DNA from 3 places in the Paenibacillus sp. F411 genome. Region 1 is predicted to be linked to each of the others. Evidence: predicted binding sites of a transcription regulator. Region 1 holds the regulator's gene; each other region holds the start of a gene.
What was found. The regulator Rex, encoded in region 1, represses fermentation and respiration genes when NADH is low (regulators of the CRP and FNR family bind a similar motif). The targets are predictions, from matches to a motif close to TTGTGAAATATTTCACAA.
Positions count from the first base shown of each region.

Region 2: a site for Rex is predicted at 1,240-1,257, ahead of nadA (quinolinate synthase NadA). Genes of this name have one in related genera too.
Region 3: a site for Rex is predicted at 1,102-1,119, ahead of JJQ72_RS14975 (helical membrane plugin domain-containing protein). Genes of this name have one in related genera too.

Region 1 is NZ_JAGFIP010000002.1:339,434-342,715, reverse strand. Features, by position in the region: gene dinG (ATP-dependent DNA helicase DinG) at 1-1,376, shown strand, start outside; gene JJQ72_RS04000 (redox-sensing transcriptional repressor Rex) at 1,452-2,117, shown strand; gene JJQ72_RS03995 (amidohydrolase) at 2,092-3,282, shown strand, end outside.
Region 2 is NZ_JAGFIP010000022.1:43,301-46,582, reverse strand. Features, by position in the region: gene nadB (L-aspartate oxidase) at 1-223, opposite strand, end outside; gene nadA (quinolinate synthase NadA) at 225-1,163, opposite strand; gene ftsH (ATP-dependent zinc metalloprotease FtsH) at 1,393-3,282, opposite strand, start outside.
Region 3 is NZ_JAGFIP010000015.1:8,640-11,921, reverse strand. Features, by position in the region: gene JJQ72_RS14980 (polysaccharide deacetylase family protein) at 1-1,047, shown strand, start outside; gene JJQ72_RS14975 (helical membrane plugin domain-containing protein) at 1,318-1,785, shown strand; gene JJQ72_RS14970 (NAD(P)/FAD-dependent oxidoreductase) at 1,817-2,992, shown strand; gene JJQ72_RS14965 (AAA family ATPase) at 3,177-3,282, shown strand, end outside.

The DNA of each region.
Region 1 (3,282 bases):
CGCTGATGCGTCTGTACAAGGACAGCAAGAACGGCCAGCTTCCGGCGCTTCGGCAGCTGCTCCAGCTCTCCGGCCATGAGAAATCTGGAGATTGGACTGCGGTTGTGGATCGGCTGATCCCCGATCTTATTAGCGTGAAAGAGCATTGGGACCGGCTTAGTGAGCAGCTGTTCCAGCTCATTCCGGAGAGAGGGGATGCTCTTCCCGGCGACGCAGGACAATATACGCTGCGGCTGTCCAAGTCGAAGCTGCCAAAGGCCTGGACCGAGCTGCAGCAGATCGAGCATCAGATCTACTTGACCCTGGGAGAGTTATCCCGGCAGGGAGATGTGCTGATCCAGGAGCTCAGAGAAGATCTGGATGACTACAGCGCTGACAGTCTGGTGACGGATCTGAACGGCTTGTTTAAGGACCTCGCCGCCCATCGGGAGGAGCTGCGCTTTTTTATGAGCCTGACTCACGAGGAAACGGTATACTGGATGGAGGCCAACAGCAGCTATCGCAGCAAGTCACTTCAGCTTTATGCTGTCCCGATTGACGTATCGCAGCAGCTGAAGGCATTATTCTTTGATAAGAAGCAAAGTGTGATTCTCACCTCTGCGACCCTGTCTGTCGATAAATCATTTCAATATATGATTGACAACCTGGGGCTGCAGGAGGCCTCGGAACAGAGCCGTCTGGACACCGTGCAGCTGCCTTCTCCGTTTCAGTACCGGGAGCAGGCGCTGCTCATTGTCCCCCGGGACTTCCCGAGCGTGAAGGGAACGGTGGGAGATCCCAAATTTCTCAGCAGCCTGGTGCAGTCGCTGGCTGACGCGGCCGTGGCGACCCAGGGCCGAATGATGGTGCTGTTCACTTCCTACAAAATGCTGAGACAAGTCTATGAACCGTTAAAGGAGCTGCTGCAGTCCCGTGATATTCACGTGCTGGGACAGGGGATGGACGGCGTGAGTCGAAGCAAGCTGATCCGGCGGTTTCAAGATAGCGGTCCCTCGGTTCTTCTGGGCACGAGCTCCTTCTGGGAAGGTGTTGATATTCCAGGAGAGGCCCTTACCTGCCTGGCCATTGTCCGGCTTCCCTTTCAGCCGCCAAGCCACCCGCTGGTTGAAGCGAAGAGTGAGCTGCTGCAGCAGCAGAAGAAGAATCCGTTTATGAAGCTGTCTGTCCCGCAAGCAGTCATCCGCTTCAAGCAAGGGTTCGGCCGCCTCGTCCGAACTGCAAATGACCGCGGCATCGTCATTGTTTATGATACAAGAATTATTGAATCTTATTACGGCAAGTATTTTCTGTACTCTTTACCCGGACCGAAAATGGAGCATATGCGATCTGATCAGATGGTATCTCGGATTGAGGAATGGCTTCAGCCTGATTCATGAATAAGGTGTGTTAGTGTTCCAGTGTTAGAGACTTAAAGTGTTCGGCCTTGAGTTTAATCTATAGGGGGAGCAAGCATGAAATCGGATAAAATTTCGGAAGCTGTGGTTCGCAGACTGCCTGTCTATCTGCGTTATTTGAATGAGCTGCATAAGAGAGAGGTTGCCACCGTCTCCTCGCAGGAGCTGGGACAGAGGCTGGATCTAAATCCTGCCCAGATTCGCAAGGACCTTGCGTATTTCGGGGATTTTGGGAGAAAGGGCATCGGGTATGACGTCATTTATCTGATTGAGAAGATTCGCCAGATTCTGAAGCTGGATCAGCAAATTAACGTGGTGCTTGTCGGTGCAGGAAATCTGGGACATGCATTATCCAACTATAATGCCTTTCTGAAGGATAATATGAAAATCGTAGCGGTCTTTGACGCTCATACCGCTAAGGTGGGGACACGCATCAATAACCTGACCGTGCTGCCGATGGAGGAGCTGAGTGATACGATTCAGAAGCTGAGCATTCGGATCGGCATTATCACCGTCCCGGACATTGAGGCGCAAAATGTTGCGGATATGCTGGTTGCAGCTGGAATTGAGGCCATATTGAATTTCGCGCCGGTCATTCTGAAGGCTCCATCTCACATCCGTATTCATACGGCTGATTTTACGACAGATTTGCAAAGCCTGGCTTACTATTTGGATAATGGGAAGGAGGAGATGAACAATGACACCGCGGAAGCAGGTCATTAAGAACGGCACCTTTGCCGTGATGGAGGAAGGAAAGACTGTCATTTCGGGATACATGCTCATCGAGGACGATATCATTACGTATATCGGGGAAGAGGAGCCGCAAATCGATGAGGCAACCGAGGTCATGGACGGCAGCCATTTGCTGTTTTTACCGGGATTGATTAATACTCATGGACATACAGCGATGTCGTTGCTGCGAGGTTATGGTGATGATCTGGCGCTCCAGGTATGGCTGCAGGAGAAAATGTGGCCAATGGAAGGGAAGTTTACGGCCCAAGACGTCTATTGGGGTACCTCTCTTTCCGTTCTTGAGATGCTGAAGGGCGGCACAACGACCTTCCTGGATATGTATGATCATATGGATCAAGTGGCGGCTGTGACGAAGCAATCCGGAATGCGGGCGGTGTTGACACGCGGGGTGATCGGCCTGTGCTCACCGGAAGAACAACAGAGAAAGCTGAACGAGGCGGTTGACTTCGCCAAATCCTGGCATGGAAAAGCGGATGGACGAATTACAACGATGATTTCTCCACATGCCCCGTATACCTGCCCGCCGGAATATATTGAGAAATTTGTACAGGCTTCCATCGATATGGATCTGCCGATGCATACCCATATGAGTGAGACCCGCAATGAAGTAGAGCAAAATGTGAAGGATTACGGTGTCCGGCCGGTGGAGCATCTCCTGAAGCTGGGCATGTTCTCCCGGCCTAGCCTGATTGCCCACGGCGTACATCTTACCGATGAGGAGATCAGCATTCTAGCCGCGCATCAGGTCGGCGTCTCTCATAATCCCGGTAGTAATCTGAAGCTGGCGAGCGGCATTGCCCGTGTACCGGAGCTCCTGAAAGCGGGAGTGAAGGTATCTCTCGGTACAGACGGTCCGGCGAGCAACAACAACCTGGATATGTTTGAAGAAATTCGACTCGCTGCTCTGATTCACAAGGGCGTCAGTGGAGATCCTACTGCTGTTCCTGCTGCAGAGGCGCTGCGAATGGGCACCGAATATGGAGCGGATTCCTTGTTCCTGAACCAGGTGGGACGTCTGAAGGCAGGCATGAAAGCAGATTTCATTGCACTGGACACGGATCAGCCGCATTTTCTGCCATACAGTGACTTTATCTCTCATGCCGTTTATTCTGCCTCGGCGAAGGATGTAAAGCAT
Region 2 (3,282 bases), on a different contig from region 1:
TGCCGCCCTGGGCATACCGGGTATTGCTCTCCATTAGCGTCTTCTTCGTAATGAGCAGTACCTGGCGGTCCTTCGCAAGCTCAATAGCCGTATACAGACCTGCTATCCCTGAACCGATGACAATACAATCGGTGGTCACCACCGGAAGATTGCTCCAGTCTACATCAACGAGAAACGGAGGAATAACGGGAGCCTTTGAGGGGTCGATGACAGCACCGTTCATCCTATTTCACCTGCAGCATGCGTTCGAGCGATGCCCGTGCCTTATCGGCTACGGCCGGCGGAACGTAAATTTGCGGCTTCATCGTTTCCAGGCATTTCACCAGCTTCTTCAAATTATTGACCTTCATATTCGGACATACGAGAAACTTGGTAGCAAAATGAAATGCTTTATCCGGACTATCTACCCGAAGCTGATAGCCGGTTCCATCCTCGGTACCCACGATAAATTCTTTCGCCGGAGAATTCTTGCAATATTCCAAAATAGCCGTCGTGCTGCCTACGAAATCACCCAGCTCCACAACCTCTGGCCGGCATTCGGGATGAACGACAAACTCCGCCCCTGGATACTTGGCCTTCATCTCCATGACATCTTTGACGGTCAGCATATCATGCGTGTTGCAGTATCCTTCCCAAATAATCATCTTCTTGTCCGTATGCTGCTGTACATAATGACCGAGGTTCTTATCCGGTACCCAGATGATTTCATCAGAATCTACAGACTGAATGACCTTTACCGCATTGGAGGACGTGCAGCAGATGTCGGTTTCTGCTTTAATCTCCGCCGAGGAGTTAATGTAAGTCACGACCTTGGCGTTAGGGTGCTGTGCCTTCAGCTTGCGCAGTCCATCCACATTCACCATGTCAGCCATCGGACAGCCTGCGCGCTCATCCGGGATGAGCACGGTTTTGTTCGGGGCTAGAATTTTTGCGCTTTCACCCATAAAATGCACACCGCAAAATACGATGGTGTCTGCGTCGGTTTGTGCGGCTTTCTGTGCTAATAGGAAGGAATCTCCCCGAAAATCTGCGACTTCCTGTATTTCATCGCGCTGATAATAATGCGCCAGAATAATAGCGTTGCGTTCTTTCTTCAATTGGATTAAGCGTTCGCGTAACTCCCGGTTCTGTTCGGCTTTACGCTCCAGTGCTAAAGCTTCCACTTCTGACCCTCTCCCTTTATGTATTACGGCAAGATTCGTATGGCCGCAGCAATTTGAGTACAGATGCCCATCTACCTTGTGAAAAGAAACACCTGCTAGTTAACACCTAATGTACACAACGTTCTCCCGGCTGTCAACGTGATAAGATGCACAAAAAAAACCGGAAAACAAGGGATGTTCTCCGGTTCTATCTGTATATAACGCTGCAGCGTCAGTTTTGGCGATATTACTACGTTAATCTGCCGCCTTGGTCTGACCCGCCTGGAGGCTTATCGTCAGGATTGCTGTTCTCCGGCTGATCATTGTCCATTGGATTGTTCGGAATTTCTCCCGTGTTGGAACGCTCTTCCTGGTCTTTGCCCTGAATGCGAACACGTACGTCTCCAATGCTGTCGATGACCGGTTCACCGCTCTCGGAGGAGCCGCCTTCACCGTCGTTGCCGGAATCCACAGAACCTGTCTCGATCAATTGCTTGATCTGATCCAGCTCCAGCGTTTCCTTCTCCAGCAAGGTGTTTGCAATCAGATGCACTTCCTTCGCATGCTCGGTCAGGAGCTGGCGGCATTTCTCATAGCAATCCTGAATGAAATGCTGCATTTCCTGATCGATCTCGTATGCGATCTGATCACTGTAGTTCTGCTCGTGTCCGATATCCCGGCCCAGGAACACCTGTCCCTGAGAAGTGCCGAACTGCATCGGTCCGAGCTTCTCGCTCATGCCGTACTCCACAATCATGCTGCGGACAATGCTCGTTGCCTGCTGGAAGTCACTGTATGCACCGGTACCGATTTCGCCGATAAACAGCTCCTCCGCTACGCGTCCGCCCAGCAAGCCGGTAACCCGGTCCAGAAGCTCCTGCTTCGTCACGAGCATGCGGTCTTCCTTCGGCAGCATAATCACATATCCGCCCGCGCGTCCGCGCGGAATGATCGTTACCTTATGAACCATATCGGCATGCTCCAGGAAGTAACCAACGATAGTATGGCCCGCTTCATGATAAGCAACAATCCGCTTCTCGCGGTCACTGATCACGCGGCTGCGCTTCTCTGTACCGACGATGACACGGTCAATCGCCTCGTCAACCTCTTGCATGGAGATGTCCTTCCGGTTGCGCCGTGCAGCGAGCAGGGCCGCCTCGTTCAGGAGGTTCTCCAGGTCCGCACCTGTAAAGCCTGTCGTCCGCTTCGCAATAACATCCATCTTCACGTCTTTCGTGAGCGGCTTGTTACGGGCGTGAACGTTCAGTACCGCTTCGCGACCCTTCACATCCGGACGGTCCACCGTGATCTGGCGGTCAAAACGTCCAGGACGCAGCAATGCAGGGTCCAGAATGTCCGGACGGTTGGTTGCAGCAACGATAATAATGCCTTCGTTCGCACCGAAGCCATCCATCTCAACCAGGAGCTGGTTCAGTGTCTGCTCGCGCTCATCGTGGCCGCCGCCCAAGCCGGCGCCGCGCTGACGACCGACAGCGTCAATCTCGTCAATAAAGATAATACATGGGGCATTCTTCTTCGCATTCTCAAACAAATCCCGGACACGGGATGCACCGACACCGACGAACATTTCGACGAAGTCAGAACCCGAGATGCTGAAGAACGGAACTCCGGCTTCACCGGCAACAGCACGAGCAAGAAGCGTCTTACCCGTACCTGGAGGGCCTACAAGCAGCACGCCCTTCGGAATGCGGGCTCCTACCGTGTTAAACTTGCGCGGATCCTTCAGGAAGTCGACAACCTCCACCAGTTCCTGCTTCTCTTCATCCGCACCGGCCACATCCTGGAATGTCACCTTCTTCTTCTCTTCGTTATACAGGCGGGCCTTGCTCTTGCCAAAGTTCATGACCTTGCCGCCGCCGCCCTGCGCCTGATTAAACAGGAAGAAGAACAATGCGAACATAATGATCAGCGGAATAAAGGAGGACAGCAGCGTCAGCCAGATGCTCGGTCCTTCCGTCTTCTTAATATTAAAGGCCACCTCATTAGCTTCGCTGGCGCTCACGAGCTCTTCCATCGCGGCATCCGTTGCCGGGATGTAGGTCGAGAAATCCTCAAATTCCTCTTCGCCTCTAGGCTCTCTATATGAGCCGGTTACCAAGTAAGCATAACCGTCAAATTG
Region 3 (3,282 bases), on a different contig from region 1:
GCCAAAACCGTGTATCTGACCTTTGATGACGGACCTTCCGGATTGACCGGAGAGGTCCTGGACATCCTGAAAGAGAACAACGTTCCGGCGACCTTTTTCATCCTCGGCAAGCAGGCCGAGCAGCGTCCGGAGCTGGTCAGCCGCATTGCGGAGGAAGGTCACGCCATCGGCAATCATACCTATGATCATGATTACAGCCAGCTATACCGAAAATTCACGCTGTTTTGGGATCAAATCAAGCAGACTGAGGAAATTATTCGCAGCATCACAGGCGAACGGCCCCAGCTGCTCCGGGCGCCAGGAGGCACAGCAGGAAAATTTGACGAAACCTATTTCAAGCTGCTGAAGCAGGCAGGCTACCGTGTGTTCGACTGGAATGCAGACAGCGGTGATTCCAAGCGGATCGGTGTGCCTGCCGACGAGATTGTTCGCCAATCCACGATGCAGACGGCAGGAGATGAGATCAATCTGCTGCTGCACGATGGCGCAGGGCACGAGGAAACCGTTAAGGCGCTGCCCCGCATTATCGAGCATTATAAGGAGGCAGGGTACCGCTTTGCCGTGCTGACGCCTGAGACCGCACCGGTACAGTTCAAGGTACAGAGCAAAGTCAAGCCTAAAGAGTCGCAGCCAGGATCTAGGTGGATTGCCGAGCATATCGTTCCTAACGGACAGCTGTTTGATCAGGGCAAGGTGCTGACGCTCGACATGGCCGGTCTGGCGGCTGAGTTTCAGCCGGGTGAATACCGGATAGAGAACGGCCGACTCATGGTGCCGCTGCGCTCTGCGGTAGAGCGCCTTGGCGGACGGGTGAGCTGGGATGCGCCATCGAGAACCGCCAGGGTATCGCTTAGTGGAGCGTCATGGAGTGCCGATCCGGGCCTTGGCATGCTCTGGTCTCCAGATACCTCGATGAAGCAGCCTTCCGAGGTGATGATTTGGGGGAATGCCGTGTGGATTCCGCTCCGCGATATTCTGCACTTCTCGGGTCATCCGCTGAATCATGTGGTGATGAAAGAGCATGCTTATCAAATTCAAACTTTGTAGAAAAAACGTGCATTTTTTGTTTGTAATTATGAGGCACAAGTTATAGACTAGAGGTTGAGATAATAATCACAATCCCAACGAAACGGTTTAAAAGGGAGGGGGAGGCGATCCCCCTGCTTTGTTTTGGCGATATAGATTTCCACAAACCCTCACTTTTAAGCAGTGATGCATAATAGCGGCCGGTTATCCCGAAAGTAACACAATGACGAACCGGTTCAATCGCCGCCATTTCTTCTTGGGACCTTATTTAAAGCAAAGGAGGCAATTAACATGACAGAAACATCCCGTCCGCAATCGTCCGAAGGCTCGGAGAAGGTTGCCGAAAATCTGGGAGCACCGCAAGCGGGACTTCCGGATGTGTTTGATCAATTGCTGAAGCCTGAAATTCAGGAATCCCTGACGGTACTGGTAGAGCAGCTTCCCAAGCTGGCTGAAATGCTGACGTTCATGACCAAGGCATATGACTTCGGAAAATCGGTAGCTACCGACCCGGTTCTCGCCGAGGACACCATGGCTTCACTCAGCGGCTTCACCAAGCCGGTAACCGATGCGATGAAGAGCACCGCTTCTGCGGCCATTGAGGCCGGAGACCGCGTGCGCCTTCAAGGCGACAGCAACAGCATCAGCGTATTTGGCTTGATGAAAATGCTGAAGGACCCTCAGGTACAGAAGGGCCTGCGCTTTGCACAGGCTTACTTGGATGTGCTCAATGAGCGCGAAGGACAAACGAAACGTTAATTAAGAAACTGGATAAGAACGGAGGATGGTCATGTCTAAACATATTCTGATCCTGGGCGGAGGCTACGGCGGTCTGCTGAGCGCTCTCTCGGCCCGTGAGCATTTCGGAATGAACGCAAGAATCACGGTAGTTAACCGTTTTACAACGCACCAGATTATTACCGAGCTGCATCGTTTGGCGGCTGGCAATATTGCTGAAAAGGCGGTTGCCCTGCCTTTGGACAGGCTGCTTCGCGATGCGAACGTAGACCTGAAGATCGGTACCGTTAAGGAAATCAAGCCGGACAGCCGCTCGGTAGCTCTGGAAAACGGCGCGTCTTTGACGTATGACATGCTGGTTGTTGCACTGGGCAGCGAAACCGCATTTTTCGGCATTCCTGGACTGCAGGAGAACAGCTTTGTGCTGAAATCCGTGAACGATGCAAACCGTCTGCATAAGCATGTAGAGGATCGCATTGCGGAATACAGCAGAACGAAGAATCCGGCAGACGCTACAATCGTAGTAGGCGGCGGCGGCTTGACCGGCGTTGAGCTTGTTGGCGAGTATGCTGACATGCGTCCGGAGCTTGCCCATAAATACGGCATTTCTCCGGACGAAATCAAGCTGTACTGCGTAGAAGCAGCACCTTCCATTCTGCCAGGCTTCCCGCCAGAGCTGGTGGACCGTGCGACGACAAGTCTGCAAAAGCGCGGTGTAAACTTCCTTACGGGCCTGCCGATCACGAAGATGGACGGCACCGAAGTAGAGCTGAAGGATGGAAGCACGCTTCAAACAAGTACACTGGTATGGACAGGCGGCGTACAAGGCAACTCCGTGGTGGCGAACTGCGGCATCGAAGTGAACCGCGGCCGTGCTACAGTCAATGAGTTCATGCAGTCTACCTCCCACCCGGATGTATTCCTGGCCGGCGACAGCGCTGTGGTAATGGGGCCGGAAGGCCGTCCGTATCCGCCAACAGCACAGCTGGCTTGGCAGATGGGCGAGCTTGTAGGCTATAACCTGTTTGCTTATGCCAATGGCGGAGCTATGGAAGCCTTCTTGCCGGTATTCTCCGGTACGCTGGGCAGCCTGGGACGCAAGGACGCGATCGGTACGATCGGCGCCAACAAGACCCAGCTTAAAGGTCTGCCGGCAACGCTGATGAAGGAAGCAAGTAACATGCGTTACCTGTCCCACATCAAAGGTCTGTTCACACTGGCCTACTAGGTACCCTATACGTAAATAACCCGAGCCCTCGAAATCCTTTGATTTCGGGGGCTCTTTAGGTTGTGCGCCAAAATCTCCCGCCAAACGTGGTCTATCTTTTTGCAATCTTGGAAAACCTATTCATAGACTCCCGCACATGTTCAGTTCAAAGGGAGAAATGAACGAGAAGAAGAGGTGGAGGCCATTGTTCCATTCATCGTGGCAGTCCCAAGAGCAGGCACACCCGTACTGGGGACCGGAGCTGCTTGCCAGGGTCGTCAAAAAGACAAGCTCTGTCATCCTGGGTCATG